4 regions of the Buttiauxella sp. S19-1 genome follow, and region 1 is predicted to be linked to each of the others. Evidence: predicted binding sites of a transcription regulator. Region 1 holds the regulator's gene; each other region holds the start of a gene.

Region 1 (8,097 bases):
AACGATAAGAACACCAAAGTTGAGTATCTGCACTCGCTGGGCGCGAAGTATGACTTCAAAAATGATCTGATTCTTGAAGCGGCATTCGGTCAGGCAGAAGGGTATATCGACCAATACTTCACTAAAGCAAGCTACAAATTTGATGTAGCTGGCAGCCCATTGTCTACCAGCTACCAGTTCTACGGTTCGCGTGACAAAGTCTCTGATGGCAGCGTTAACGATCTGTATGACGGCACCGCATGGTTGCAGGCTCTGACATTCGGCTACAAAGTGGGCCAGGTTGACCTGCGCCTCGAAGGTACCATGGTCAAGGCTGATGGCCAGCAGGGCTACTTCCTGCAACGTATGACCCCAACTTACGCATCGTCAAACGGTCGTCTGGATATCTGGTGGGATAACCGTTCTGACTTCAACGCCAATGGTGAAAAAGCCATCTTCGCGGGTGCCATGTATGACCTGAGCAATTGGGATCTGGCTGGTTGGGCTGTAGGTGCTTCGTATGTTTACGCATGGGATGCAAAACCAAGCTCTAAACCAACCACTGACGGTTACTACGATGCTGACAATCGCCTGAAAGAATCGGCGTACAGCCTTGATGCGTTGTACACCATTCAGGATGGGCGCGCGAAAGGCACTCTGTTCAAACTGCACTTCACTCAATACGACAACCACTCCGACATCCCAAGCTGGGGCGGTGGTTACGGCAACATCTTCCAGGATGAGCGTGACGTGAAATTCATCGTCATCGCACCGTTCACCATCTTCTGATTCGATACCGGGCGTGAAAGCGCCCGGTTTTATAAAGGATATCGAGCATGAAAAAAATCATTTTGGTTACGGTCATGGCTTTAGGTTTGAGCGCCTGCGCACAACCCTCTAAAACGGCACCGGAAGATACAAAACTGAAACAAGCCTATAGCGCCTGTATCAATACCGCAGAAGGGAATCCTGATAAAATTCAGGCCTGTCAGAGCGTGTTAAACGTGCTGGGTCAGGAAAAGGAACACCAGGAATTTGCGAAGAAAGAAACGGTGCGCACCCTGGATTATCAAAACTGTATTCAGGCCACTCGTACTGGTAACGACCAGGCGGTAAAAGCCAAGTGCGATAAAATCTGGCAAGAGATTCGTGCGAACAACAAGTAATCTGTGAATTCCTGCAATAAAAAAACCGGTGAGCTTCCTCACCGGTTTTTTTATACCTGACATCTGGTTCAGAATGTCAGATATGCGGATTACTTTTCGCTGATTTCGTGTGCATTCTCGTCGGTACGGCAATCACCTTCAGCGCAGTGACCGTAAAGGTACAGGCTGTGGTTGGTCAGACGGATGCCATGGCGTGATGCGATTTCACGCTGACGAGATTCAATTGAATCATCACTGAACTCAATAACTTTGCCGCAGTCCAGGCAAATCAGGTGGTCGTGGTGATGTTGTTGAGTTAACTCGAATACGGATTTGCCGCCTTCGAAGTTGTGACGAGTGACAATGCCTGCATCATCAAACTGGTTTAGTACACGATAAACTGTGGCGAGACCAATTTCTTCGCCCATATCAATCAGACGTTTGTATAAGTCTTCCGCACTGACATGATGGTTCACCGGACCCTGTAGCACTTCAAGGATTTTTAATCGCGGAAGCGTGACTTTCAGGCCGGCCTTCTTCAATGCGGTATTATTGTCAGTCATGCGGAAATTGTCCTGTTGCTTAACGGATCGCTCGGACTCAGGGTGAGCGTTAAGATGAATGCGTCTCATTATAGAACTGCAGATTCTAAATGGAAACCGCAAGTATTATTCATAATCAAGCTAAAAAATGGCGGCTGAGTCGCGATTTAATTGCCTTGTTAGCTATTTAGCCAGGGGGTCATTGTACAGGGACAAACCGAAAAGTTAAAAATTTGTAGCGATTATTTTAATCGGAATAATCTATCAATGTGACGCAACCCGTTTAAAAGCTGCGTCACATCCAGAATCAGGCGTTGATGATATCTGCCAGGTTCAGCTCGTCAGAAACTTGTTTGACCCATTTCTGAACGCGTTCAGCAGTCAGTTCTGGTTGACGATCTTCATCGATAGCCAGACCGACAAAGTGATCGTCGTCTGCAAGGCCTTTAGAGGCTTCGAAATGGTAACCCGCAGTCGGCCAGTGGCCCACAATTGCAGCACCGCGTGGCTCAATGATGTCACGGATAGTGCCCAATGCGTCACAGAAGTATTCTGCATAGTCTTCCTGGTCACCACAGCCGAACAGGGCGACCAGTTTGCCATTGAAATCAACTTCTTCCAGAGTCGGGAAGAAGTCATCCCAGTCGCATTGCGCTTCACCGTAATACCACGTTGGAATGCCGAGAAGCAGAATGTCGAAGCCTTCCAGGTCTTCTTTGCTGCTCTTAGCAATGTCATGCACCTCAGCAACGTCTTTACCGAGCTGTTTTTGAATCATCTTCGCGATATTTTCGGTGTTACCAGTGTCGCTGCCGAAAAAAATGCCTACGATTGCCATGAGTAAAATAACCTCTTGATACTTAATGGTATGGTGGCTGCTAATTGGCCACAGATAGGGCAATCATAGCAGAACACATTGCGGTGCGGAAACTGCTATCAGCCTGTTGTGCACAGACTGCAACATCGTATTCCGGGCATATAGCCTTTCAACTAACTGAGATGCTGCTTCAGTTGCGCGAGCAGAATCTCTTCAATCAACTCACTACGACTGATATTGCGCGCTTCAGCCAGATGATTTAGTGCATCTACTGCATCGTTATTGAGCTTCAGTTCCACTCGCTTCAGGCCGCGTACTTTATCGCGCTTGAGCTGGTTGCGTTTGTTGATACGCAGTTGCTCATCACGCGTCAGCGGATTAGTTTTTGGCCGCCCGGGGCGACGCTCGTCCGCGAACAGATCTAATGTAGTACGGTCCGTTTGTTCTTTTGCCATGATTAGACTACTGACAGGGAATTCAGGTGGCACGGAGCGGGGTGCTCTGGCGCATTTTAGCGCGCAATCATACATCAGCATGGCTTGCGCGCCAACGCGTTAGCTGCATCTAACAGCTAGTCGGTTTGTTTTTAATCAGTTTGCTGTACTTGCGTCGATAAAACGGTGGATTGCGCGCAAAACAGCATCAGGTTTTTCGGCGTGAACCCAGTGTCCGGCACCGGCAACCACATGAGCGCGCGCCTGAGGGAATTGCGCAAGCAGCGTTTCGCGGTGTGATTCGTCAACATAAGGCGATGCACCACCACGGATAAACAGTGCCGGTTCATTCCAGGTTGGGATAGCTTGCCAGCCGACAATATTCTCGTACTGTTCCCACAATACCGGAACATTAAACTTCCACTCGCCGTCAGCAAATGACTTCAGCAAGAATTGAATCACACCTTCTTCGTTCAGATGCTCACGCATCACCATAGCGGCTTGTTGACGTGTTTTCGCTCCACTACTACTGACTGCATTAATAGCCGCGAAAATTTCATCGTGACGGCGTACCTGATAATCCACCGGTGCAATGTCAATCAGCACCAGTTTATCAATGCGCTCAGCTGCAATAGCTGTCAGAGCCATCGCAACTTTACCGCCCATGGAATGGCCGATAATGATTGCTTTTTCAAAGCCATATTCTTCGAGCGTTTCAACCACATCCTGCGCCATCGCGGCATAGTTCATTTCAGAGCTACGGGGCGATAAACCATGGTTGCGCAGATCGATTTGCAGCAACGTATGATTTTGCCCGAGGTCGCGGGCCAACACGCCCAGGTTATCAAGGCTACCAAAAAGGCCGTGGATTAGGACGATGGGGGAATTACTAGTCGATTGTTGCGCAGTTTGCAGGCGAGCATTCAATTTCATGGCAAAGTTCTTTTTTTTTACTTCGTGAGGTTAGGGTATCATAACGGCATCCTGCCGCAGTGCCGCAAATTTCCAGTTTAGTCTGACTTTGTGGTGTGACATAAGTTTGGCGCTACCCGAGGTTGGGATTTGTGCGAATATGTACATATAATCCCAACAACTTGAATTCAGAAAAGATACCGCACCGGATTAAGATGAAAACAATTGAAGTTGATGACGAGCTCTATCGCTATATTGCCAGCCACACGCAGCACATTGGTGAAAGCGCGTCCGATATTTTACGGCGCATGTTGAAATTTACCGCCGGTCAATCTCCTGCTACACCAGTAACTACCGGCCAGACGGCAGCAGCTGCTGCTCCGGAAGCCAAACCCGTAAACAAAGCTCGCGATCGCGTACGTGCGGTTCGTGAATTACTGTTGTCAGATGAATATGCCGAGCAAAAGAAAGCCGTCAATCGTTTCATGATGGTGCTTTCTACTCTGTATACCCTCGACGCACATGCTTTTGGTGAAGCGACCGAGTCGCTGCATGGCCGGACGCGCGTCTATTTTGCAGGTAACGAGCAAACGCTGCTGCAAAATGGCAACCAGACCAAACCAAAGCATGTTCCGGGCACGCCATACTGGGTTATCACTAACACCAATACGGGTCGTAAATGCAGCATGATTGAACACATCATGCAATCAATGCAGTTCCCTGCGGAATTGATTGAAAAGGTTTGCGGCACAATCTAACACCTCGCGTCAGAAGGAAAGGCCAATGGCTAACCACCCTCGTGCAGGACAACCGGCACAACAGAGCGATTTGATTAACGTAGCCCAACTGACGGCCCAGTATTACGTGCTGAAGCCTGAAGTGGGGAATAGCGAACACGCGGTGAAATTCGGTACCTCCGGCCATCGTGGTAGTGCGGCACGTCATAGTTTCAACGAACCTCACATTCTGGCGATTGCTCAGGCGATTGCTGAAGATCGTGCAAAAAATGGCATTACCGGGCCGTGCTACGTGGGTAAAGATACCCACGCGCTATCTGAACCTGCGTTTATTTCCGTGCTGGAAGTGCTGGCTGCAAACGGTGTGGATGTCATTGTGCAGCAGGCAAACGGCTACACGCCAACGCCTGCCATTTCACATGCCATTCTGACGCATAACAAAAACGCTGGTGCGCAGGCTGACGGCATCGTCATTACGCCTTCGCACAACCCACCGGAAGACGGTGGTATCAAATACAATCCGCCTAATGGTGGCCCGGCTGATACCAACGTCACCAAGGTGGTTGAAGATCGTGCCAACGCGCTTTTGGCGGCGGATCTGAAAGATGTAAAACGCATCTCTCTGGAGAGAGCCTGGGCAAGCGGTCACGTACAAGAACAAGATCTGGTGCAGCCGTTTATCGAAGGGCTGGTGGATATCGTTGATATGGCCGCCATCCAGAAATCGGGTCTGAAACTGGGCGTTGATCCGCTCGGTGGATCCGGTATCGAATACTGGCAGCGCATCGCCAAACACTACAACCTGGATCTGACGATTGTTAACGATCACGTCGATCAAACCTTCCGCTTTATGCACCTCGATAAAGACGGCGCTATCCGTATGGATTGCTCGTCCGAGTGTGCGATGGAAGGTTTGCTGGCGTTGCGTGACAAATTCGATCTGGCCTTCGCCAATGACCCGGATTACGACCGCCACGGTATCGTCACGCCAGCAGGGCTGATGAACCCAAACCATTATCTGGCGGTTGCGATTAACTACCTGTTCCAGCATCGCCCGCAGTGGGGTAAAGATGTGGCCGTCGGTAAAACTCTGGTGTCATCCGCGATGATTGACCGCGTGGTTAACGACCTGGGCCGTAAACTGGTTGAAGTGCCAGTGGGTTTCAAATGGTTTGTTGATGGCCTGTTCGACGGCAGCTTTGGTTTTGGTGGCGAAGAGAGTGCCGGGGCATCGTTCCTGCGCTTTGATGGCACACCGTGGTCTACCGACAAAGACGGCATCATCATGTGTCTGCTGGCGGCAGAAATAACCGCCGTCACCGGTAAGAACCCGCAACAGCATTATGACGAACTGGCTGCCCGTTTCGGCGCGCCAAGCTACAACCGTCTGCAAGCCTCCGCGACAACTGCGCAGAAAGCGGCATTATCCAAACTTTCTCCGGAAATGGTCAGCGCCAGCACCCTGGCAGGTGACCCGATCACCGCACGTTTAACGGCGGCCCCTGGCAACGGCGCTTCTATCGGCGGCCTGAAAGTGATGACCGACAACGGCTGGTTTGCGGCACGCCCTTCGGGTACTGAAGATGCGTACAAAATTTACTGTGAAAGTTTCTTAGGTGCAGAACACCGTCTGCAAATTGAGAAAGAAGCGGTAGAGATTGTCAGCGAAGTGCTGAAAAACGCGAAGTAAGATGTTGAATTGGAAAAGGCGCCGCAAGGCGCCTTTTTTGTCTGCCGGAACTACAGCATAAACCGATAGCCAATCCCGGTTTCGGTCAGCAAATGCGCCGGACGCGCGGGATCGCTTTCCAGCTTCTGGCGCAAATGTCCCATATAAATCCGCAAATAATGGCTATGCTCCACGGCATTCGGCCCCCAAACCTGATTGAGCAACTGGCGCTGAGTCAGCACCTTACCGTGGTTATTGAGCAGCGTGGCGAGCAAACGAAACTCAATCGGTGTGAGATGGATTTCAGCGCCATCCCGCGTAATACGGCGGGTAGCAAGGTCCACACTAATGCCTGAAAACTGATAAACCGGATCGGGCTGTGCCACACTGGCATGGCGGCGCAATACTACTCGCAAACGTGCTTGCAGCTCGCCAATACCAAACGGTTTGCTGAGATAATCATCCGCGCCCGCGTCTAGCGCATCTATTTTCACTTGTTCATCGCTGCGAGCAGACAGCACTACAATCGGCGTCTGGCTCCACTGGCGGAAATCGCGGATAAAATCCAGACCGTCGCCATCGGGTAAACCGAGATCAAGAATCACTAAATCAGGCTTGCGCGTGGCGGCTTCCAGCAAACCACGCTGCAATGTTTCGGCTTCATGAACGCGTAGCGATTCTGCTTCCAGCGCGGTGCGCAGAAAACGGCGGATCTCTTTTTCGTCTTCAATAATCAGAACTGATATCACAAAGCCTCGTTCATCTCAGCCAGTTCAGGCGGTGGGGGAAGCGGTAAAATAACATGAAAACTCGCCCCTCCCTCCGGGCGATTTTCGGCATAAATTTTTCCATCGTGCACTTCAACAATCGCCTGGCAAATCGCTAGCCCTAAACCGACACCGGGGATGGCGGACTCTTTGTTACCACGGGAAAACTTATCAAAGATTAGCTGTTCTTTGCCAGCAGGGATACCTGGACCGCTGTCCCAGACCTCAAGATCCAGTTGGGAAGCCTCGGCCTGAGCGCGAATACCTATATTGGCGTGGTACCCGGCGTACTTCACCGCGTTCTCCAGCAGATTTATCAGCACGCGTTCAAACAGCGGGCCATCAACATGGATAAGCATTAACGGGTCAGGTAACGAAAGCAGAATATGCCGACCGCCTAAACTCAGTTCCAGCATCTTCAACGCGCTACCGACCACTTCCTCAAGCGTTAACCACTCTTTGCGCAGATTAAATCCGCCAGACTGAATGCGCGCCATATCCAATAAATTGTTCACCAGACGCGTGGTATTCAGCACATGCTGGCGAATGTCGTTGGCTTGCGGGGCGTGTTTCGAGCCTTCAGAGGCCAAATCCAGCGTCAGTATTTCTGCCTGGCCGAACAGCACCGTCAACGGAGTACGCAAATCGTGAGACAACGCAGCCAGCAACGAATTACGCACTTGCTCGCGTTCGCTGGAAATCCTGGCTTGCTCTTCACTGGCGGTCAGCAATAAGCGATCCAGTGCCGTGGCCGCCAGTAACGTGAACGTTTCCAGCAGGCGTTGTTGTTCCGGGATCATCAACTGACGCAAATTACTCGGCTCGACAATCAATAACCCGAGGGTTCTTTCCGACGTTTTCAGCGGCAAAATTTGATACGGCACACCCGGTAACGTATCGGTACCAGCGCCGGCAGGCTGGCCTTTATCAAAACTCCAGCGAGCGATGGCTTCATCCCAGTTGTGCGGTTCACCCTTTGCATTGGCTCGTTCCAGCACACCATTTTCATTGGGGAGTAATAACTGGGCGCGGGCATGAAAACTGTTATTGATAAACAGTTCGCTGGTGGCGGCAATATCCTGTGGCGTGCGCTCG
Region 2 (8,097 bases), on a different contig from region 1:
TTTTGCGTGGCGAGCTGGGCTTTAATGGCGTTATTTTCTCGGATGATTTATCAATGGAAGGCGCTGCCATCATGGGGAGCTACGCTGAACGCGGACAAGCTTCTTTGGATGCAGGTTGCGATATGATCCTGGTCTGCAATAATCGTAATGGTGCGGTTAGCGTGTTAGATAACCTGTCTCCGGTCAAAGCAGAGCGTGTTACAGGTTTGTATCATAAAGGTTCATTTACCCGCCAGGAGCTGATGTCGTCAGCGCGCTGGAAGCAAGCAAACCAGCAACTTGAGGCGCTGCATGAGCAGTGGGAAGCCCACAAGGCGGGTCTTTAACTCATCAGGCCAAATGGCCTGAATTCGTGTGGTGAGGATGCAATGATTATCTATTTACACGGTTTCGACTCTAATAGTCCTGGTAACCATGAAAAGGTGCTGCAACTCCAGTTTATCGATCCGGACGTCCGCCTTATCAGTTACAGCACGCGGCATCCGAAACACGATATGCAGCATCTGCTCAAAGAAGTAGACAAAATGTTGCAACTCAGTGTCGATGAGCGGCCACTGATTTGCGGTGTCGGGCTTGGCGGTTTCTGGGCCGAGCGTATTGGTTTCTTGTGTGATATTCGCCAGGTGATTTTTAACCCAAATCTGTTCCCGCAAGAGAATATGGAAGGGAAAATCGACCGTCCTGAGGAATACACCGATATTGCCACCAAGTGCGTGCAGAATTTCCGCGAGAAAAACCGTGACCGTTGCCTGGCCATTTTGTCGCGTAATGACGAAGCGCTGGATAACGCACGAGCCGCAGAGCTGCTGCATCATTACTATGAGATCGTATGGGATCAGGAACAGACCCATAAATTCAAAAATATCTCACCACATTTGCAGCGGATTAAAGCGTTCAAGACTCTCGGCTAGCCGCGGGCTAAATAAGCAAAAAGTGAAAGGGTCAGCCAGGTGCTGGCCCTTTTTGTTTATCTTTTCGGCATAAAAATTTGACGCACATCAATTTTGGTATGACCAATACACCATCCATGTTATTCTTTGGTCATATTCGTGAGTTTGTTTAGCTAACTTGTTGTTAATTAAATGCTATTTACATAACCTTTAATTAACAATTGGTTAATATTTTAAGGGGGTCACTTTGACTACGCCATTAAGAAAGATTGTCATTGTCGGTGGTGGTGCTGGCGGACTTGAACTGGCCACTCAGTTAGGTAAAAAACTGGGTCGTGGTAAAAAAGCTAAGGTTACGCTTATCGACCGTAACCACAGCCATTTATGGAAACCGCTGCTGCACGAAGTGGCAACCGGTTCACTGGACGAAGGTGTAGACGCGCTGAGCTATCTGGCACATGCACGTAACCATCATTTCCAGTTCCAGCTTGGTTCCGTGGTCGACATTAACCGCGAAAGCAAAACTCTGACGCTCGCAGAACTGCGTGACGACAAAGGTGAGCTGCTGGTCCCTGAACGTAAAATTCCTTATGACACGCTGGTGATGGCGTTGGGTAGTACCTCCAACGACTTCAACACCCCAGGCGTTAAAGACAACTGTATCTTCCTCGATAACCCGCATCAGGCGCGTCGTTTCCATTCCGAAATGCTGAATCTGTTCCTCAAGTATTCTGCGAACCTCGGTGCCAGCGGCAAAGTTAACATCGCTATTGTTGGCGGTGGGGCGACGGGGGTTGAGCTGTCTGCTGAGCTGCATAATGCGGTGAAACAACTGCACAGCTACGGTTATAAAGGCCTGACTAACGAAGCGTTAAACGTAACGCTGGTCGAAGCCGGTGAACGTATTCTGCCTGCATTGCCGCCACGTATTTCTGCGGCGGCACACAGCGAGCTGACTAAACTGGGCGTGCGTGTTCTGACGCAAACCATGGTGACTTCCGCAGACGCGGGCGGCCTGAATACCAAAGACGGCGAATACATCGCAGCGGATTTGATGGTCTGGGCGGCAGGGATTAAAGCACCCGACTTTATGAAAGACATCGGTGGCCTTGAAACTAACCGTATCAATCAGTTAGTGACTGAGCCTACGCTGCAAACCACGCGTGACCCTGATATTTACGCGATTGGCGACTGTGCTTCATGTGCGCGCCCTGAAGGTGGCTTTGTGCCGCCACGTGCGCAAGCGGCGCACCAGATGGCGTCACTGGTTTTAACCAACATTCTTGCGCAGATGAAAGATAAGCCTCTGAAATCTTACATCTATAAAGACCACGGTTCGCTGGTGTCGCTGTCTAAGTTTTCCACCGTTGGCAGCCTGATGGGTAACCTGATGCGCGGCTCGATGATGGTAGAAGGGCGCATGGCGCGTTTCGTCTATATCTCGCTGTACCGTATGCACCAGGTTGCACTTCATGGTTACTTCAAAACCGGCCTGATGATGCTGGTGGGTAGCATCAACCGCGTGATCCGTCCGCGTCTGAAACTGCACTAATCGTCTGGCCAGCATGAAATTCAAACCCGACCACGCGTCGGGTTTTTCTTGCTTAGGAATTCTCTCAAACAGCTGTTTTCTCCGTAAGAATCTGCGTTTTTCATCCGTTGTCTGATTTGCCTGGTCCTACTCTGGTTGCAAAATTGTAAGCAATAGCAAAGTCAGGAGGATGTCCTGTGAATAAATCAATGTTAGCGGGTATAGGTATCGGTGTGGCCGCAGCACTGGGTGTGGCGGCGGTTGCCAGCATGAACGTTTTCGACCGTGGTCCTCAGTTCGCACAGGTGGTGTCAGCGACACCTATCAAGGAAACGGTAAAAACGCCACGTAAAGAGTGCCAGAACGTCGCGGTGACTCATCGCCGACCGGTACAAGATGAAAACCGCATCATCGGTTCAGCACTGGGTGCGGTTGCCGGTGGCGTGATTGGTCATCAGTTTGGCGGCGGACGCGGTAAAGATGTTGCCACAGTGGTGGGCGCATTAGGTGGGGGTTACGCAGGTAACCAGGTGCAAGGCAATATGCAGGACCGCGACACCTACACCACGACACAGCAAAAATGTAAAACCGTGTACGACAAGTCAGAAAAAATGCTCGGTTATGACGTCACATACCGCATCGGCGATCAGCAAGGGAAAATCCGCATGGATAAAGACCCTGGCAACCAGATCCCGCTGGATAACAATGGCCAGTTGGTTTTGACTAAAATCTAACCGATAACATGCCGGTATCATAGGGTGGATAAGCGATAGCGTCATCCACCAAAAAATGTAAACCCATCTGCAAAGATGGGTTTTTTGTTAATGGCGGCCACGTAACTGCTGCTGTAATTCCAGCAGCGCCGTCACTTCGGCTATCCGTCGCTGAGTGTAAGCAGGGATCTCCTCGGGTAAGCGTAAAAACAGCCTGTTCTCACCAAACACCACGTCATGTAAACAACGGTCATATAACGGCCCTGCAAGGGTTTGACGCCTGGTTTCGTGCTCAGTCGTCCGTTCAATCACTTCATTCTGGCCTTCACGGTCGATATTGATGACTCGCCCATCATGCAGATAGATACGCATGCCTTTTTGCCCACCCGCAGGGCCAGCATATTTATTAAGATGGAGAGTGAACGGAATATCGCTGAGGGTGCCGGTCAGCAGGGCTTCACCTTCTGCGGTGGTAAAATCGCCTGCTGCAATCTCATTTCCCAGACGGTCACGTGCGTAGCTCAACTCAATCTCTAACCGATGGTTACCACCTAACTGATAGAGTGTTTCGCGCATCATGGCGAGGACATGCGTGCCGATATCAACAATCACGCCGTCAGGATGACGTAGCTGGCGGGTATCCGCCTCACCGGTGGCAAAATTCAACGCGGCAGGCTCACCAGCGGCATTAAACCCACTGGGTTCCTGCAAAAAACCTTCGATGCGGCTTATTTCACTGATGTTGTGAATGCAGTCGCTAGCTTGAGTGCGAATCATCCAGTGATCCAGCGCCAGAACACGAGCGGCAGCTTGCGGTTGCTCGAGTAATGTTTCGAGTTTCTTAAGTTGCGTGAGCGTGGCGGCAACCGGCTTTTCAACGACGATTGCAGAAACACGGCTTTGCAAAACCCTTTCGAGCACGGGTAAATGATGAAGCGAAGAAGTGGTGATTAGCACCACGTCGAGCGGTTTAGCCAGCAGCGTATCAAGCGAATCACAACGGCTAATTCCCTCAAGCTGGCGCGCTGGGTCAGCGTCATAACCATAAAGTTCGAGAGCGGGAAGGGACATACGGCGTAAAGCCGGAAGATAAGCGGTTTCGATGACCGAACCTAAACCAATGATACCTGCCAACATATTCATAGTACCTATAATTAGAGTCCCTATGTTTTAAATGACTATCGATTTCGGGTCGAGTACCAATTTGCGTGTGGGCGTAAAAACAGACCGGTTTTTGACCGGCCTGTAGAAACCACCTTAGAACAGCAGAGAGTAGTTCACACCGTAAGTGCGTCCACGGCCCTTGTATTCATACAGCGATGGGCTGCCGTAAGTTGGGCTATACAGCAGTGGTGCGCGCTGGCCCCATACGGTGGTGTAATCTTTATCCAGTAAGTTTTCGATGCTGAAGCTGAGTTTACCCACGGGTAACGCATAGCTACCAATAAAGTCGATAGTGTTGTAACCGTTGATTTTATTGTCGCTGGCATCAGTCAAATCAAACGTCTGCTGGCTTTGAACACGCAGGCTCCATGGATCTGGCGCCCAGCCAACGTAGGCGGTGGCTTTCGATGGGCTGGCGTAAATCACGTCCCATTTCTGCCATTTTCCGTCAACTTTGGTTTCGGATTTCAGCACGTTGAAGTTAATCCCGGTGCTCCAGGTTGAATCCGGAATGAAGTAATCCACCGCACCTTCAACACCGTAAATACGACGCTTATCATCCTGAACATTGATGGTCATATCTGCACGGTTGATGGCGATAGATTTATCGGACAACGAGTAATACGCCGCAATCTGGCTGCGCAGGCTATCACCGGTATAGCGCCAGCCTAACTCATAAGAATCGACCTTAATGCCCTGAAGTTTAGACTGCCCAACGTTAACGCTGTTCACGAGCTGGTAATGGCCATTAACCAGGCGGTAAGTCCCGTTGCCGTAATATTTGCCAGGATCAGGCAATTCAACGCCTTGCGAGAAGTTGAACCACGCTTGTTGGCGCTCGGTAATGTGCATCAGTAAGCCAGCATTGAATAACGCGTTGTCGTAATCGGTGCTGCCACCAGGGATGGCATCGGCCGATTTTGCGATACCGTTCGCAATACCTTGCTGCTGAGTAAACCCAACAAAGTCATCAACTTTATTCTCGGTCCACTGGTAGCGCACACCGCCGCTTACGGTAAACAGGTCGTTGATGTCATAGCTGGTTTGCAAGAACGGCGCGAGGTTAGTAATGGTGTAGCCAGGGTAGCGACCGGTGGTGTAAATGCTTTGGTTATTCAGGCCACCTGAGGCGTTCGCTTTTGCTAAATCAAAGAACATTTGGTTCGAGGTAAAGCTCTCGTGATCGGCGTCCACACCATAGGTAATCTGCCAGCCGTCGAGCGGTTGGCTGGTCATTGCCAGTTTCGCACCGTACTGATCGGTATCTTGTTGCGAGGCGGAGAAACTGGTGACTGTGTTACGTGTCAGCGTCGGGAACGGATAGAACGTCAGGGACTCATCGCGATAATAAATCTGCCCCACCAATTCCTGCCCGAGGAAATCGCTGTTGGAATATTGCAGGCTAATGAGATGGCGCTCGGTGCCAGGAATACGGTCTGAATTAAGCTGGTCACTGACATACGCCTTGCCATTGCCGGTTACCGCCGAGAAATTATTCCCTAAATCCAGGCCGTAATCATCATCACCCTGGCTTTTGTAATACTGTGTCACCAGTTGCAGCTGTTGGGTTTCATCAATATTTAATGTGCCCGTACCCATGACATCCAGACGGTCAGAATACTGCAAACCGGTCTGTGTATTGTCGAGCAGGGTTTGGTCGCCGTTGCCGTCATACCAGCCACCAAATTTTTGATACGCCACCGATAAACGCCCTGATGCATGATCGTTACCGCCAGAAATCGCGCCTGCGACGCGCTCGTCGTGATCTTTGCTACTGTTGAAACCTGATTTAATCCCGCTTTCAAATTCCAGCTGTGTTTCAGGCTGGCCTTTCTTCGTCACGATATTAATCAAGCCGCCGGTACTGCCGCCGCCATACAGTGATGTCGCACCGGAGATCACTTCAATATGCTCGATGTTAAACGGGTCAATGGAATCTAGCTGGCGGCTATCGGTACGGGACGAGTTCATGCGCACGCCATCCACTAACACCACGATAGAGCGGCCACGCATATTCATGCCGTAGTTGGTGCGGCTTTGGCTGCTGACATCCAGACCGGGAATTAACTGTGCAAGTGCGTCTTTCAGCTCCTTGCCTCCCTGAATCTGCTGTTCAAGCTCAGCGCCTTCTATGACCCAGGTGGTCTGTGCCATTTCAGCCACAGTACGGTGTGTACGGTTGGCAGAAACCAGAATGTTTTCTTCGGAAGTTTGCTGCGCGACAGCCGGAGCCATCATCGCCAGAAGCAACGGGTTAAGCACCCAGCGCGCGTTTTTATGCATCATCATCATTCCTTAGATGGAAAATATTAACATTTATAAATGTTTTGAAATAAGAACGAGCTGGATTTTGCCGATAACGGTTCTCATTATCAATCTCAATTGATAGTATTTCTCAAATTAATCTCATGAATAATCACATGATTTCTGTGGTTTATTTTTTGTGGATGTAGCCGGAGACGGCAGAGGAGTCGAAATGGCAGGGGTGCAAGGCTATCGATTGTTTAATGTGCAGCTAGTGCATAAATCACAAGTTTCACCTTCGTTGTTGAGCCTGGTGTTTGGCGGTCCGGACATTGCAAACATGAAATGTGATGCACCCGATCAGCGCATCAAAATGCTTTTTCCGTCAGAGGACGGTTCAATCCCAACGTTGCCAGAGCAAGCACAGTGGTATCAGCTACTGCAAGAATTGCCCAAAGAGAAGCGGCCTATTGTGCGCACTTATACCTTGCGCCACGTCGATGCTGCGCGCCAGGAAGTGACGGTTGAATTCGTCAGCCATGGTACCGAAGGCCCGGCTTCTGCGTGGGCGATTGCCGCTGAAGCTGGCGACAAAATACAAATTGTCGCCCCGAATGCTGCTTATTCTGGTGACAGTGGTGGATATGAATGGACGCCGCCTCAGGGCCTGCGTCAGGCACTCATTATTGCCGATGAAACCGCATTGCCTGCGGCACGAGGCATTCTTGAACTGCTGGCGACGCAGCCAAATCCACCACAAATACAGGCATTTTTCGAGGTGCCAGAGCAGGGCGATTGTGTGGATTTAAGCGCATATAGCTTTGCCAGCATTCACTGGTTGCCGCGTAAAACCTCTAACGCGAGACACGGGGAGTGCTTGCTAAAAGCAGTCAGAACCGACGCACAACTGCCTAAAACGGCGGGCGTTGCTGAAACGGTCAATGAGGAAGCCGAAGGTGAATTACTGTGGGATAAAGCCACGACCGCCAGCAATACGTTTTATGGCTGGGTTGCGGCAGAGTCGACGGTGGTGAAAATGCTGCGGCGATATTTGATAGGAGAATGTGGCGTGAACCATGATGCTATCAACTTTATGGCTTACTGGAGTAAAGGGCGGCAACGGTAAAGCAGTGTTTTAGCTAAGGCGGATAAGTTTGCGTTATCCGCCTTAGCGCAGTTTAAACTTTCTTCAATTCTGGCAGCAGCCGCATCGTGGTATTCACTATCTGCAACAGCTCTTCATAACTGGCATTTTCACGCGCACTGACTGACATCCCCTGAACGATACAACACAGATACTTCGCCAGTTTTCGGACACAGCTTGCAGACGGAATCTCGCCTCTTGCCTGGCGTTTGCTCAGAAAACGTATCAGCGTTTCTTCCTGCATGGCATGGCGGGCTTTGATCACGGCTGAAATATCATCCGAAGAGGTCGCCAGCACTGATGAAGTACAGATGATAAAGCAGCCCGCAGGTGTGTCTTTGTCGGTGAAAAGTTTCGCAACATGAGACAGATAATCTTCCAGAGCCTCTTCGAGACTGCGTTCTTCGCAGA
Region 3 (8,097 bases), on a different contig from region 1:
AACTCTTCACGGCTAACGAGATCCAGACGGGTTAATTGAGATTGCAGAACCTGGCGTACTTTTTTCTCAACATCATCCCCGAACTCACGAATCCCTTTCGGCATTGACTCGTGGACCTGGCGTGCGATCTGTTCAATTTTTTTCGGGTCAATCATAGTGGCTTCCATAATCTTACGGGATTGTCTTGCGCGATTAACACTAATTGTAATGCCTGTGAGGCCGGTTAGAAACCCGAAATGTTCTAAGGTTTGGCGTTGCCAGAGAAAATCATCGGCGTTATAGTAAGTCTGCTTATTCTCAGGGCGGGGTGTAACTCCCCACCGGCGGTAAATCAGTGAACGCTGAAAGCCCGCGAGCGCTCCAGAGCAATCTGGAGGTCAGCAGATCCGGTGTAATTCCGGAGCCGACGGTTATAGTCCGGATGGGAGAGAGTAACGACTAAGCTCAAGCTTTAGTAAGCTTGCACACGTTATTTTTTTAGCTCCTAAGACTGCCCTGATTCTGGTAACCATAATTTTAATGAGGTTTTTTTACCATGAATCAGACGCTCCTTTCTGCATTTGGCACTCCTTCCCAGCGCGTGGAACATGCTCTTGAAGCATTACGTGAAGGTCGTGGGGTAATGGTTCTTGACGATGAAGATCGCGAGAACGAAGGCGACATGATTTTCCCAGCCGAAACCATGACCGTTGAGCAAATGGCTCTGACCATTCGCCACGGTAGCGGTATTGTTTGCCTGTGCCTGACTGAAGAACGCCGTAAACAACTCGAATTGCCAATGATGGTTGAGAACAACACCAGTGCTTATGGCACAGGGTTTACTGTGACTATCGAAGCCGCAAAAGGCGTGACCACCGGTGTTTCTGCCGCAGACCGTATTACCACGGTGCGTGCCGCGATTGCTGATGGCGCAACACCAAGTGACCTGAACCGCCCGGGCCACGTGTTCCCGTTGCGCGCTCAACCGGGTGGCGTGTTAACCCGTGGTGGCCACACAGAAGCCACTATCGATTTGGTGACACTGGCAGGCTTCAAACCTGCAGGTGTGTTGTGTGAATTGACCAACGATGATGGCACCATGGCGCGCGCGCCTGAATGCATCACCTTTGCACGTGAACACAATATGGCTGTGGTGACAATTGAAGATCTGGTGGAATACCGTCAGACTCACGAACGCAAAGCCAGCTAAAATGCAAAAAGCCCGGTGATTAAACCGGGCTTCTCCTCAACCAATGCCGCTGGTTTGCAGCAGCGTCAGACTAAACCCCATCACCGCCATACCGCAAAGCACGCCATAACTTGGGTTGTTATGGGGATCAATTTCTTTGGCAAGCGGCATCAGTTCATCAACCGATAACGCCACCATAATCCCTGCGACGGCAGCCATGATAGCCGCCATGATGACTGGCGACACCATTGTGCCCAGAATCAGCCAGGCCAGCACACCACCAAGAATTTCGGCAAGACCCGAAATCCCTGCCCAGAAAATAGCTTTGCGTTTCGATCCCGTTGCCGCGTACACCGGGCCTGCAACCGCTAATCCTTCTGGGATGTTGTGCAACGCAACGGCGAGCGCAATTCCCATCCCTAACTCCAGGTTACTGCTTGCCGTCACAAATGTCGCAACACCTTCCGGGAAGTTATGCAGACTAATGCCGAGGGTCAGTAGCAACGCGGTACGCCGTAAATTGCGAGGCTGCGGTTTACTGTCCATTAAATCTTGCGGATGTGCATGGGGTAGGGCGCGGTCAAGAGCGAAATAGCCTAACAAACCCAACATAAACATGCCGTAACCTAAAACGGGTGACATTCCTTGTGTGTGAAGTGCTGCGGGTAACATCTCCATTAACGAGATAAGCAGCATAATTCCCGCTGCAAAACCGAGAGAAAATGCCAGCACACGGTTTGAAGGTTTCTGGCCGATAACGCCAAGAAAGGCACCTATAAAAGTGGCTCCCCCTGCTAACAGGGTCAGAATCAAGGGTACTGACATTCATTGCTCCTTTTGATAATGATTCTCATTTATATTAATGGGCGGTGTGATAAAAATCGAGAGCCAGATGGGAAGCTTTACACATCGCTTACATTCAAATTTCCTGAAGATCTTCATCATGCTTATCTGAGTTCTTCATTGTGCAAAAGCGCGTACTGTAGTTTTCATAAACTGAATGACCTGATTAAAGGACACACCATGACAACTCAACGAATGCCTGCGCTATTCCTCGGACACGGTAGCCCAATGAACGTGCTGGAAGATAATCACTATACCCAAGCCTGGCGTCATTTGGGAGAAACCTTGCCGCGGCCAAAAGCTATTGTGGTGGTCTCAGCGCATTGGTTCACTAAAGGCACGGGTGTCACCGCGATGGAAACACCAAAAACTATTCATGACTTCGGTGGTTTCCCACAAGCGTTATATGACACGCATTACCCGGCACCGGGTTCGCCTGAACTGGCGCAGCAGTTAGTTGATCTTCTGGCACCTGTCCCAGTAATGCAGGATAAAGAAGCCTGGGGGTTTGACCATGGCTCCTGGGGTGTATTGATCAAGATGTACCCCAATGCTGATATCCCGATGGTGCAACTGAGTATCGACAGCACGAAACCAGCAGCCTGGCATTTCGAGATGGGTCGAAAACTGGCAACACTGCGCGATCAAGGCATCATGCTGATTGCCAGTGGCAACGTGGTTCATAACCTGAGAACCGCACGCTGGCACGGCGAAAACACACCATATCCATGGGCTGAGTCGTTTAACCAATACGTTAAAGACAACCTCACATGGCTTGGGCCGGTCGACGAGCACCCGCTGGTGAACTTCTTAGATCATGAAGGCGGATCGTTATCTAACCCAACGCCGGATCACTACCTGCCGTTGTTGTATGTTCTGGGAGCGTGGGATGGTAAAGAGCCGATTACGTTACCTGTAGACGGCATAGAGATGGGATCGTTGAGTATGCTTTCGGTACAAATCGGCTGATATGTTTCTCCCTCTCCTTTAGGAAGAGGGAGAAACAATTATTCTACGAACACATGCGGATAGAAGCGTGAAAGATCCTGGGTGATTAACTCGCGATCTTCACGAATACCAATACCTGCAGGTTGATCGTTGATAAGCCAACTGCCGATCAGCACATAACTGTCGCCAAATTTTGGTAACTGATAGAACTGCTGGACGATCATACCTTCTTCACCGTAAGGGCCATCGACACGGGCAATTTCTTCGCCGTTTTCGATGATCTTCACATTTGCACCTTCGCGAGAGAAGATTGGCTTTACCACGTATTTATCCATCGGCGGATAGTTATCTTCGGCAAAATATGAAGGTAGCAGATTTGGATGATCCGGGAACATTTCCCACAGCATTGGTAGCAATGCTTTGTTGGAGATAATGCTTTTCCAGGCCGGCTCCAGCCAGCGTACACCCGCATCTTCCAGCTTGGTGGAGAACATCTCACGCAGCATGAACTCCCACGGGTACAGTTTGAACAGGTTGCTAATCACCTGATCCTGCAGATCGGTAAACTGGCCTTTTTCGCCCAGACCGATATCTTCCATGTAGACGAATTCGCTCGCCACTTCGGCTTCAGCCGCGCAGTCTTGTAGATACTGAACGGTACCGCGATCTTCTTCTGTGTCCTGGCAGCAAGCAAAATGAACCAGGTTGAAACCGTGTTGCTGTTTCAGCTCGGCAAAACGCTCAATGATCTTCTCTTGCAGGCTGTTGAACTGATCGCTTTCTGCTGGCAGGTTACCGGCCTGGATCTGATCTTCCAGCCAGATCCACTGGAAGAATGCTGCTTCATACAAAGAGGTTGGTGTGTCGGCGTTGTTTTCCAGCAACTTGGGTTCACCTACGCCATCCCACGCAATATCCAGGCGTGAGTAAAGTGACGGCTGTTGCGTGCGCCATGACTGACGCACAAATTCCCAGGTGTGTTTAGGAATGCGGAATTTGGCCAGCAGTTCATCGCTGCTCACGACTTTTTCCACTACCTTCAGGCACATTTGATGTAATTCAGCGGTGACCTCTTCTAGGCGTTCTACCTGCGGAAGCGTCAGCTTGTAATATGCGTTTTCACACCAGTACGGCTCGCCGTACATGGTGTGAAAATTGAAACCGTATTCTGTGGCTTTCTCGCGCCAGTCCGGGCGCTCAGTAATCGCGATTCTTTCCATAATTTCTTAGCCACCCATGGAACGAGAAGAACCTGTTGCGCTGCTACTGCGCTGCATAGTCGATTGTTTAGCCACTGAGTCACCGAAACCGCCGCGTGTCACAGTGCTGGTGGTGGCAGGTTTAGGTGCCATTGCCGTTTTCGGTACGGTTGTCGTACGGCCTGGTGTCGCGGCACCATAGCTCTTACCGCTGGCATCGGCATATTTACCGTAAGCAGGGCTTGCAGGGTTCTTCGAAGTAAACAGAGGTTGCTGCGCAAAGCCCGCCCCGCCGCCCATCAATCGGCCCATCATGTAACCGGCCATCAATGGCATCCAGAAACTGCCGCTTTGCTGTGGTTGTGCCTGAGCTTGCTCACCTGCCACGCTGGCTTGAGCTGGTGCTTGCTGGCATTGGCCTTCACCAAACTCAGCGATACATTCTTCACGCGAGGCGTATTTTGGCGCTGTACGTTCTGCTTCTTTTAGTGCGTTGTTAAAGGAAGTCGTACATTCTGCACTTTTGCCAGGGTTGGCTTGCGAACAGTCATCCGCATTTTGATACATGGAGACTGTTTCGTCATTTTGTTCGCAACCGGCTAGCATAAACACAGCGGTAACAGCCAATGCGACTGGCGTCAAATGGCGGGCGTTCCAGCTTTTGCGGAACGATGCGTGGTTTATGATTTTTGTCCGTTTCATTTATCTGTCCTGAGCCCAGTAGTTATGGTGCTTAGGATAGGGGATGAATGGTTGAAATTAAAGCGATGACGGATGTTGGAAGGGAGATCTTTACTTTGCCTTACGTTCGCATGCGTAAGTTGTGATGGGGGCATGTTGCCACACCCCCAAAATATCTGATCAGTTGCCGAATGGGTTAGCTGATTTGCTGCTAGTCGCAGAAGCTGGAGTCGCTTGTGCTGGTGTTGTAGCAGTCGTTGCTTCGCTATCCGCTGTATAACCATCCGCGCGAGCATTTTGGTCTGGCGTTTCTGGAGCCACGCTGTCAGCCGTGGTTGGTACTGGTTTACCCAGTGTTGCATTCAACGCTACAAGATCCTGTTCGTTAAGCGTACCCAGTGCTGATTTAATATTCAGCTGGTTGATTAGGTAGTTATAACGAGCGCTGGAGAGCTGTTGCTTGGCGTTATACAGCGTCGTGGTCGCATCCAACACATCAACGATGGTACGAGTACCGACGGAATAGCCTGCTTCCATGGCATCCAGGGAGCTTTGTGCAGACACAACCGCTTGTTTATAAGCGTTGATGGTACTGATGGACGCATTAACGTTGTTGAACGAAGAGCGAACTGTTTGCACTACGCTACGATGCGCGCTTTCAAGCTGCTCACTTGCGCCAACAAAGTTGTATTGCGCTTGTTTTACTTGAGAGTTAACAGAACCGCCAGTGTACAGTGGCAAGGAGAAGTTCAGGCCGATTTTATTCTGGCCCATATCGCTGTCGTTGTACTGAGAACTATTGGTTTTAGAACCACTGTAGCTGGTATCGGAAACACCAGTAGAAGCGGTCAAACCCACGGTTGGCATGTGGCCAGTTTCTGCGTAGCGAATTTGCTCGCGAGCCAGGTCCTGAGACAGACGTGCTTGCAACAATGCCAGGTTACGTTTTTCCGCTTCTTTCAGCAGATTATTCACGCCATCCGGTTTGTTGGTTTTGAAGCCGTCTACATTCAGTGATGCCAAAGATGGATAGTAATTACCGGTCACCTGGCGCAGCGTTTCTACCGCGTTATCCAGATTGTTTCGTGCAGTGACTTCGTTTGCTAATACGTTATCGTATTGCGCACGGGCGTTCTGTACATCGGTAATGGCGACCAGGCCAACGTTAAAGCGCTGAGTGGTTTGATCCAACTGACGATAAATAGCCTGTTTCTGTGCTTCAGTGAAGGACAGTGCATCAATCGCACTCAATACATTAAAGTAGGCTGTTGCAGTATTCAGAATCAGTGTTTGTTGGTCTGTCTGATAAGTGACATCTTGAATACCGGCTGATTTCTCTTGCAGGGTAAGCGCACGCCATTTCGACATATCAAAAATGGTTTGCGTCAATTGCAAAGAGGCACTCGCTGCCCTGGAGTCGATGCCATTCGCATCGCTAAAACCATTGGTGTATTCATAATCAGCACCAAGGCCAAGTTGTGGCAGTAACGGGCTACGTGCTTCGTTAATTTTTTCGAATGCGGCATCACGGTCAGCAGCGGATTTGCGCAAGTCCGGGTTGCTTAAACGTGCCTGCTGATAAACCTGCATCAGGTTTTCTGCCTGGCTCATGGCACTGAAACCCGTTAGGCTCAGACCGATAAGAATTGGGAGCAGTTTCTTCATTTGCATTCCTTGTTGTGAAGCAAAAAATTATTTGTAAGCGCTGACAAGAGCCGGAAATGATCGTCGATTTTAGCAGAGTCCGCCAGCTCAGGTGCTTGGCGTAATGTGCCATTGACTCTTAATTTTCATCAATCTATCACATAGGAAATGAAACGGCAGTCAAACTGGCTTGAAATTACTCATTTCATAACCATCAAAATCAGGAACCCATCATGACTAAGCAAAACAGTCAACTCGTCACATTAGCCAAAAACGATGTTGAAATTATTGCACGGGAAACGCTTTATAGCGGTTTTTTTTCTCTGGATCTTTATCGCTTCCGCCATCGCTTGTTTAATGGCGAAATGAGTGGCGAAATTTGCCGTGAAATTTTAGAACGCGGGCACGCCGCAGTACTGCTACCCTATGACCCTGTGCGAGACGAAGTTGTCTTAATTGAACAGATTCGGATTGCCGCGTACGACACCAGTGAAAGCCCGTGGCTGCTCGAACTTGTTGCGGGAATGATTGAAGAAGGTGAAAGCGTCGAGGACGTTGCGCGTCGTGAAGCAACTGAAGAAGCTGGAGTGATTGTCGGTCGCACCAAACCGGTTATCAACTACCTGGCAAGTCCTGGGGGGACCAGCGAGCGTTTATCGATCCTGGTTGGGGAAGTCGACGCTACCACCGCGAATGGCATACATGGTCTGGCAGATGAAAACGAAGACATTCGTGTTCATGTCGTGAGCCGGGAACAGGCTTATCAGTTAGTAGAAGAAGGGAAAATCGACAACGCGGCTTCAGTCATTGCACTGCTTTGGCTGCAATTGCATCATGAGAAATTAAGAGAAGAGTGGAATCGATAAATATGAAGCGCTATACACCTGACTTCCCTGAAATGATGCGCCTGTGCGAAACCAATTTCGCGCAACTCCGACGCTTGCTTCCTCGTCATGACGAAGTGGGTGAAAAAGTCACTTATCAGGTAAGTAGCGCTCAATATCGACTCTCTATCCTTGAGTCGACACGTTACACGACACTAGTACAAATCGAACAAACTGTTCCGGCGATAAGCTACTGGAGCTTACCGTCGATGTCGGTCAGGCTTTATCATGACGCCATGGTCGCGGAAGTGTGTTCAAGTCAGCAGATCTTTCGTTTCAAAGCACGGTATGATTATCCTAATAAAAAGTTGCATCAACGCGACGAAAAGCATCAAATTAATCAGTTTCTAGCCGATTGGCTGCGGTATTGTTTAGCGCATGGAGCGATGGCGGTTCCGGTTTGTTAGTGAGGGTGAAACCTAAGGACACCATTTGGAAAGCCTGTTAAATCTTCCTGTGGCCGGTGGGGGCCAGATCAGGATCTTGCAAATTACCGATACCCACCTGTTCTCTGGAAAGAACGAAACGCTGCTTGGTATCAATACCTGGATGAGCTATCAGGCTGTTATTGCCGCCATCCTCGCTGAGCAGCGTCAGTATGACCTAATTGTAGCTACTGGGGATTTAGCCCAGGATCACAGTGCGCAGGCCTACCAGCATTTTGTTGAAGGCATTGCGGAGATTCCTGCGCCCTGCGTTTGGCTGCCAGGCAATCACGATTTCCAGCCAG
Region 4 (8,097 bases), on a different contig from region 1:
AGGATCAACCCACTGGCGCGCTTCGCCATCCACTTCGCTAAAGCGCATGCCAAGGGTATCGGCCTCTTTCATTCCGGCGACGATAGCCTTGCACAGCAGCGCTTCATTGAGTTCGCCTTTTAATTCAACGTAATGGGCCACGCTCCACGCATTGGCCTGCGGCGAAAGCTGATCCGCCATCCAGATGCCGGGCTGCGCCGCCACTAACGGCAAGGTCATTATATTTTTACTCACCGATCACCCCAGTTTTTGCAAAAGATGAAGGTTGCAGTTGCGTCCAGTTGGCAAGCAGCCAACGGTTGCACTCATCGTTTGATGCCGGTTCACAAACCACCTGCCAGCCACCGGGCAATGCACAGTGTTCAGGCCATAAACTGAACTGTTGCTGGCGGTTTTCAAGGATGAAAAAACGGCTCTGCACTGAGTCGAAGGGATTACTAAATTCCATGCCTTACTCCTGTTTAAAAGACGCTTTCCACAGCCAGGTCAGACCGTCGAGCAACCCGCCTCGCCAGCAAAGCGCATCATGCCCACCGTCAACCTGACGGTAGAAAATCGGCTGCTGTGTCTGTTGTAGTAAGGGATAAATTCGTTGATTAACTTGATGAATGAGCGGTTCTCTGACCCCTGCTTCAAGATAGATGCGTAACGGTTTTGCGCAGCGCAAGCCGCTTTCCAGTTGCTGGATTAACTGCCCGCCGTGCGCCGCGGTTTCGCGCTTTGGCCACCAGTACGAACCGGACTGGCTAAGCACGCAGCCAAATTGTTCCGGCCAGTGGAGTGCGGCATAAAGCGATGAAAGCCCACCATAGCTTTGCCCCGCCACCACGGTGGTTTCAGGGTTTTCATTCCAGCGGATTTGCGCGCGAAGCTGCGGCAAAAGTTCTTCTTGTACCGCACACCAGAACTGCGCATTACACGGCAGCTCATCGCTACGCGTCGCATCGTCGATGACATCAATCAGCAGGTAAACGGCGGGCGGCAGCTCACCGCTGTCCGTTTGTGCCTGCAACGCGGACCATACCGGCATCCCTTCCGCCCAGAATTGCCCGTCGAGCAAAATCGCCAACGGGCGCTGCTCCGGTGATTCATCGCCGGTGGTGAATATCCACACCCTGCGCTGGTTGTGCAGACGCGGGCTATTCCAGGTGATGCACTGCGGCTCGCGGTAGGGTATTTCCAGTGCTTGCCAACCGGGCTGCGGTGGCGCATCAGGCAGATGAAGTGCTGACATGGGATGCCCGCGTCCGCCGTGCCAGCTTTCAGGATTCATAGGGTCGGCAATCGCACATGGCAATAATTTTCGCCACCCTTCGCGCAGCGCCATAGGTTCCGGCACGATGCCTTCGAAGGCTGCCGCCGGGAAATCCTCTTCGCAAGATGACGGAATAAAACAGTAACTGCCACGCCAGGTGCTGCTGAGCTGCGTTTCCCACAGCCAGACATCCGTCCCCGCCACGCGTTCAAGGGTTTGTGGACGAGCGCGTTGGTGATGGTCAGTAACGCCAGTGATGTAAATCCAGACTCGTTTGATCGCTGAGGTTTGCTCACTGCCTTGTGGGTCACGCCACAGGAATGTCACCGTACATTGGCCATCTTTCTCACCGCTAACGGTAGGTATCCCATGCGCCAGCCTTTGCTGCCACCAGCCTTCACTTCCTGTCAGAATATTTCTCACTAGAACATAACCATTTGAAATTATTGATAACGATCAATAATGCTGAAATATATTGATAATACTATTGATAATTATTTGCATTTGCAATAGCGTATTTCCGCGCTTTGAGCTACCAGCTTCCTGGTGCAAAAACAATAAATTGCCGGACTTGACCGCACAATTTCCTCATTTCATGGGGGTTGGCGGGGAGATCTTGGTATCACTATGTGAAATCCATGCTGCACCCGATCCCTCTGGGAATGGAATGACAACGGGTTCAGCGGAAAAGCAGGCCGCCATAATGACTATAAAAATTAACTATTCCCTCGCGATGCTGATTAATCTGGGAATCTACGGTGCCACACTCCCCGCTTACGCGGCAGAGCAAGCGGCATCAGCAACGGCTCAAACCGCTGCGACAAGCAACGACAACACGCCGATCCCCGCCGACGAAGACACCATGGTGGTTACCGCTGCCGAGCAGAACTTGCAGGCTCCAGGGGTTTCGACCATCACCGCTGAAGAACTCAAGAAGCGCCCACCCGCGCGTGATATCTCCGAGATCGTCCGTACCATGCCTGGCGTGAACCTCACCGGTAACTCCACCAGCGGCCAGCGCGGTAACGGCCGCCAGATTGATATTCGCGGTATGGGCCCGGAAAACACCCTGATTCTGATCGACGGCAAACCTGTCACCAGCCGTAACTCTGTTCGTTTGGGCTGGCGTGGCGAGCGTGATACCCGCGGTGATGCAAGCTGGGTGCCACCAGAAATGGTTGAACGCATTGAAGTGATTCGTGGCCCTGCGGCCGCGCGTTACGGTAACGGTGCAGCAGGCGGCGTGGTGAATATCATCACCAAAAAAGGCAGCGGCGAGTGGCACGGTTCGTGGAACACTTATCTCAATGCGCCTGAGCACAATGATGAAGGCTCAACCAAACGTACTAACTTCAGTCTGAACGGCCCGCTGGGCGGGGATTTCAGCTTCCGTCTGTACGGTAATCTGGATAAAACTCAGGCCGATGCCTGGGACATTAACCAGGGCCACCAGTCTGAACGTACCGGGATTTACGCGGATACGCTGCCCGCAGGCCGCGAAGGTGTCACCAACAAAGACGTCAACGGTGTAGTGCGTTGGGACTTTGCGCCCATGCAATCACTGGAACTGGAAGCGGGCTACAGCCGCCAGGGCAACCTGTATTCCGGCGATACGCAGAACACCAATACCAACCAAATCGTTAAAGATAACTATGGTAACGAGACTAACCGTCTGTATCGCCAGAGTTACTCACTGACCTGGAACGGCGGCTGGGATAGCGGCCTGACCACAAGTAACTGGGTGCAGTATGAGCACACGCGCAACTCGCGTATGCAGGAAGGCCTGGCCGGTGGTACCGAAGGGATTTTCTCCAGCGATAAATTCAGTGATATCGACCTGAGCGACGTGCTGTTGCACAGCGAAGTGAATATCCCGATTGATTTCGTGGTGAATCAGAACCTGACGTTGGGTACCGAATGGAACCAACAGAAGATGAAAGATTTATCGTCAAACAGCCAGACGTTTATGGGCGGGCCGATCCCTGGCTCAAGCAGCACCGACCGTAGCCCGTACTCGGAGGCAAAGATCTTCTCGTTGTTTGCTGAAGACAACATGGAAGTGACCGACAGCACCATGCTGACGCCAGGTCTGCGTTTTGATCACCACAGTATTGTGGGCAACAACTGGAGTCCGTCACTGAATCTGTCTCAAGGTTTAGGTGATGACTTCACGTTGAAAATGGGCATCGCCCGCGCCTATAAAGCGCCAAGCCTGTATCAAACCAACCCGAACTACATTCTGTACAGCAAAGGCCAGGGTTGCTACGCCAGCGGCACCGGCGTGGGTTGCTACATGATGGGCAATGACGATCTCAAAGCGGAAACCAGCATTAACAAAGAGATCGGTCTTGAGTTCAAACGTGATGGCTGGCTTGCCGGTGTGACCTGGTTCCGCAACGACTACCGCAACAAAATTGAAGCGGGTTATGCCCCTATCGGCCAGACGGCATCAGGCAAAACCAAAACAGATATTTACCAGTGGGATAATATTGCTGAGGCACTGGTAGAAGGCCTGGAAGGTGCATTAAACGTGCCGGTCTCCAATTCTGTGAACTGGACGAATAACATCACTTATATGCTGGAAAGCAAGAATAAAGAGACTGGCGAGCGCCTGTCTGTTATTCCGGAATATACCTTGAATTCCACGCTAAGCTGGCAGGTTCGCCAGGACATTTCACTGCAATCGACCTTTACCTGGTACGGCAAGCAACAGCCGAAGAAGTACAACTATAAAGGTCAGCCAGCAACAGGAACGGAAACCAACGAAGTGAGCCCTTATAGCATTTTGGGCCTGAGCGGAACCTGGGATGCGACGAAAAACGTTAGTCTGACGGCGGGCATCGATAACCTGTTTGACGAACGTCACTGGCGTGCGGGTAATGCCCAGACGACAGGCGGTACGACCGGTTATATGTATGGTGCGGGTGCCGCAACGTATAACGAATCCGGTCGTACTTATTATGTGAGTCTGAATACGCACTTCTAAGTTTTTGGCTATTCGGCGGATGACGCCTGCGCTTATCCGCCCTACGAGAAACCCGTTGTAAGGTGGATTAGCGTGAGCGACATCCACCGTTTTTAAGCGATCGCGATGCAATATCAACTATCCCATTTCGACTTCTTCCCTGGTCAGCGGGTTTTCCGCGTCGATTTTGACGCCACAACCTTTCAGCCCGACGATCTGTTATGGCTGCCGCATCATCAACGTTTATCCAGTGCGGTAAAAAAACGCCAGGCCGAACATCTCGCGGGAAGAATTGCCGCCGCTGAAGCGCTGCGTTTTCATGGCGTAGCCGATTATGTTCCCGGAATCGGTTTGCATCGCGAACCTTGCTGGCCACCAGGGTTTAGCGGCAGCATTTCGCACAGCGGTAATATCGCGCTGGCAACAGTCATGGCTGACGACCCACTTTTACGAGTGGGAGTAGGCATCGACTATGAAGAAATTATTGCGCCAAATGTCGCGCTGGATATATACAACGGCATTATTGAAAACGCAGAGAAAGAACCGATCGCTGCATCGCCATTTCCCTTTAATTACGCTTTAACTTTGGTGTTTTCAGCGAAAGAAAGTTTATTTAAAGCCTTGTTTCGTCACGTCGGGCGCTACTTTGATTTTTCGGCTGCATCCATAAGTAAAATTGATGATCAACAGCTAATTCTGGTTTTGAATCATTCACTTGGCCCATACAAAAAAGGTTGTGAATTCAAAGCAATATGGAAAGGTAACGCAACGCAATTAATAACGCTAATACGGCTTGGCTGAGAATAAAGAGAAATCGCTTGCGGTTCGGTAATAAGTGAATGTTATATTCGAAAGACACAACACAAATACAACATGACTTATAAAAAGGACTTCCAGAACTATGGAAAACACGCTTTCTCTCGAATCATTCCTCACCTCTGTTCAACAACGTGATCCGCACCAGCCTGAATTTGCGCAGGCAGTACGTGAAGTGATGACCACCCTGTGGCCATTCCTCGAACAAAACCCGCAATATCGCCGTTCCGCGTTACTGGAGCGTTTAGTCGAGCCTGAGCGCGTCATTCAATTCCGCGTGACCTGGGTGGATGACAAAAATCAGGTGCAGGTTAACCGCGCCTGGCGCGTGCAATTTAGCTCCGCAATCGGGCCATTCAAAGGCGGGATGCGTTTCCACCCCTCTGTGAATTTGTCGATTCTGAAATTCTTAGGTTTTGAGCAGACCTTCAAAAACGCGCTGACGACATTGCCAATGGGCGGGGGTAAAGGCGGCAGCGACTTTAACCCAAAAGGCAAAAGTGAAGGCGAGATTATGCGTTTTTGCCAGGCACTGATGATGGAGTTGTATCGCCATTTAGGGCCAGACACTGACGTTCCGGCAGGCGATATTGGCGTGGGTGGCCGTGAAGTGGGCTTTATGGCCGGGATGATGAAAAAGCTCTCCAACAATACGTCTTGCGTATTCACCGGCAAGGGTTTGTCGTTTGGCGGTAGTCTGATTCGCCCGGAAGCTACCGGTTACGGCCTGATTTACTTCACCGATGCCATGCTACAACGCCACGGCCAGGGTTTTGAAGGCAAGCGCGTCGCCGTTTCGGGTTCCGGTAACGTGGCGCAATACGCTATCGAAAAAGCGTTATCGCTGGGGGCTCGCGTGGTGACGGCTTCCGATTCCAACGGCACCGTGGTGGATGAAGCGGGCTTCACAACCGAGAAGCTGGCGCGTTTAACTGAGATCAAATCCAGCCGCGACGGGCGCGTAGCTGATTACGCGAAAGAGTTTGGTCTGGTTTATCTTGAAGGCCAGCAACCGTGGAGCGTACCAGTCGACATCGCGCTGCCTTGCGCTACGCAGAACGAACTGGATACCGAAGCGGCACGCACGCTGATCGCCAATGGTGTAATAGCCGTCGCCGAAGGCGCGAACATGCCGACCACCATTGAAGCCACCAATCTGTTCCTGGAAGCTGGAGTGTTGTTCGCACCGGGCAAAGCGGCAAACGCGGGCGGCGTGGCCACTTCAGGCCTGGAGATGGCGCAGAATGCGGCGCGTTTGAGCTGGAAGTCTGAAAAAGTGGATATTCGTTTGCATCACATCATGCTGGATATTCACGAAGCCTGCGTCAATTACGGCGGCGAAGATAAGCAAACGCATTATGTGCGCGGTGCCAATATTGCAGGTTTCGTCAAAGTGGCCGATGCAATGTTGGGCCAGGGAATTCTGTAAATATTTGATGTAAACGGTGGATGGCGCTAAGCGCTTATCCACCCTACAAAACCGTACGTCGGATTAGCGCTAGCGACATCCGACAACTTCATTCGCCAACTAAATCGCCGGAACCACCTTAATATCCCCCATCCCAATCCCCAGCTTGCGCGGTTCATGGCCAAGAATATTCCCTTCATTAGATAACTGCGGCTGTGGCGGAATAATTTCCAGCAAGTTACTGCGCTCAGGGTTATCAAAATGCATCGTAGTGGTAGTCAATTCTTCACCGAGCGTTAATGTCTGCTGCTGGCTACCGATTTTTACCGGCATCGGCTGACCAACATTTGGACCAAACGCTTTAGCGGTGATCACCAGATCAAATTTCTCCGGTAACGGTTCGGCATATTCAATTTTCACTTCTGGAGCCAGATTGGCATTTGACCAGCGCCCCCACTCTTCCGGACGTGAAATTCCGGAATACGCTTTCACCTCAAGCGGAGCACCTGGCACGTTGAAAATAAAACTATCGGCCGGGTAACGAATGGCATTTTCATCCAGTTTTAATAGCGCAACAGTGTTTTTATAACGCGCCTTGTCGATCTCTTGTTTTGCGAACTCCACCGCATGCTGTTCCTGCGGCTGTTCAATTAAACGCACCGACGGTTGTCCGCCCATTTGCCCCTGAGCAACACACAGGCCGGTGGAAAGTGCCAGTTTCGGCTCCCACAAACGCGCCATTTTGAAACAGCGATCGGCCCAAATGAACTTATCTTTTTCACTGAAATCAGCCAGTTGATAGCGCAACGGGGCAGAATATTCGCTTTCCGGTAATGGCTCGATTTTCTTATCCAGAATACGCAGCAGCAGTGGCATTTTGAAATGCGCCCCAGAATAACTAAAAGTATTTTTCTGCTGGTCTATCTCATATTGAGTAATAGTTTTCGGGAAATTCCACAGTTCGATGACGTCCGGTTTCCACTCCATCACCTTTTCTTTCACGTTAAGAAACACCGCGGCAATTGACTGCCCCGACAAACTACTGCGCCCCAGGCCAAGGTAATTATCGCCACCCAGAACATCCAGCACCGTCGCCCCGTTATCCAGAGTGCTGCGTTTTACCGGTACCACATCTGCCTGTGGTTGATCACCACGAATAATAAAGAACAGGTTATTTCTATCGTGCTGATTGAGATATTTGTAGGCGGTATTATTCATCGCCAGATGGTCAGAGGAAACGACGATCACGGTATTTTTAAAATACGGTGAGGCTTTTATTTTCTCTATAAGCGCAGCAATATGTTCCTGGCTACAAGCCACGGCACTGAAAGACTGGTTTTCTTTGCCTTCAAAGCTGTAGCTGCGGCGTTTGCAGGTTTTCGAAATAAAGCCGTCCGGGTGATGCGTATCGACCGTTAAAGTGAACAGTGAAAAACGTTTGTTCGCTTTCGAAAGCTCGAGATATTTTTCGAACACTTCGTCCAGCACGGTATCGTCGTAGAAGCCCCAGTTATTGCGGTAAGCCGGATCAGCAACCATCGACTTCAGTTCTTGCGCCCCGTACATATGGTCGAAGCCATGGGATTGTAAAAAAATATCTTTCCCTGCAAAACGTAAGTCTGCGCCCTGCATAAAGTAGTTTTCGTAACCCGA

What was found. Region 1 encodes Fur, which represses iron uptake genes when iron is present. Its sites were predicted from a motif close to ATAATAATGAGAACNACTATCAA; they were not measured.
Positions count from the first base shown of each region.
Region 2: the regulator Fur is predicted to act here: its motif matches at 6,652-6,674, upstream of MES37_RS07335 (siderophore-interacting protein).
Region 3: the regulator Fur is predicted to act here: its motif matches at 2,006-2,028, upstream of zupT (zinc transporter ZupT).
Region 4: the regulator Fur is predicted to act here: its motif matches at 1,737-1,759, upstream of fes (enterochelin esterase).

Region 1 covers NZ_JAHWLU010000032.1:6,733-14,829, reverse strand. The annotation lists gene chiP (chitoporin ChiP) at 1-768, shown strand, start outside; gene chiQ (ChiQ/YbfN family lipoprotein) at 816-1,145, shown strand; gene fur (ferric iron uptake transcriptional regulator) at 1,235-1,687, opposite strand; gene fldA (flavodoxin FldA) at 1,974-2,504, opposite strand; gene ybfE (LexA regulated protein) at 2,657-2,938, opposite strand; gene ybfF (esterase) at 3,074-3,850, opposite strand; gene seqA (replication initiation negative regulator SeqA) at 4,045-4,587, shown strand; gene pgm (phosphoglucomutase (alpha-D-glucose-1,6-bisphosphate-dependent)) at 4,613-6,256, shown strand; gene kdpE (two-component system response regulator KdpE) at 6,307-6,984, opposite strand; gene kdpD (two-component system sensor histidine kinase KdpD) at 6,981-8,097, opposite strand, start outside.
Region 2 covers NZ_JAHWLU010000020.1:46,339-54,435, forward strand. The annotation lists gene nagZ (beta-N-acetylhexosaminidase) at 1-326, shown strand, start outside; gene ycfP (alpha/beta hydrolase YcfP) at 369-911, shown strand; gene MES37_RS07315 (NAD(P)/FAD-dependent oxidoreductase) at 1,138-2,442, shown strand; gene MES37_RS07320 (glycine zipper 2TM domain-containing protein) at 2,619-3,155, shown strand; gene MES37_RS07325 (Gfo/Idh/MocA family oxidoreductase) at 3,243-4,271, opposite strand; gene iutA (ferric aerobactin receptor IutA) at 4,392-6,581, opposite strand; gene MES37_RS07335 (siderophore-interacting protein) at 6,775-7,668, shown strand; gene MES37_RS07340 (TetR/AcrR family transcriptional regulator) at 7,721-8,097, opposite strand, start outside.
Region 3 covers NZ_JAHWLU010000029.1:190-8,286, forward strand. The annotation lists gene ubiK (ubiquinone biosynthesis accessory factor UbiK) at 1-155, opposite strand, end outside; FMN riboswitch at 290-437, shown strand; gene ribB (3,4-dihydroxy-2-butanone-4-phosphate synthase) at 536-1,189, shown strand; gene zupT (zinc transporter ZupT) at 1,226-1,993, opposite strand; gene ygiD (4,5-DOPA dioxygenase extradiol) at 2,192-2,980, shown strand; gene MES37_RS09150 (glutathionylspermidine synthase family protein) at 3,019-4,179, opposite strand; gene MES37_RS09155 (DUF1190 family protein) at 4,186-4,860, opposite strand; gene tolC (outer membrane channel protein TolC) at 5,020-6,504, opposite strand; gene nudF (ADP-ribose diphosphatase) at 6,717-7,349, shown strand; gene MES37_RS09170 (DUF1249 family protein) at 7,352-7,774, shown strand; gene cpdA (3',5'-cyclic-AMP phosphodiesterase) at 7,800-8,097, shown strand, end outside.
Region 4 covers NZ_JAHWLU010000017.1:34,901-42,997, forward strand. The annotation lists gene MES37_RS06465 (enterobactin synthase subunit F) at 1-219, opposite strand, end outside; gene MES37_RS06470 (MbtH family protein) at 227-448, opposite strand; gene fes (enterochelin esterase) at 452-1,678, opposite strand; gene MES37_RS06480 (TonB-dependent siderophore receptor) at 1,959-4,241, shown strand; gene entD (enterobactin synthase subunit EntD) at 4,347-5,021, shown strand; gene gdhA (NADP-specific glutamate dehydrogenase) at 5,122-6,465, shown strand; gene opgB (phosphatidylglycerol--membrane-oligosaccharide glycerophosphotransferase) at 6,565-8,097, opposite strand, start outside.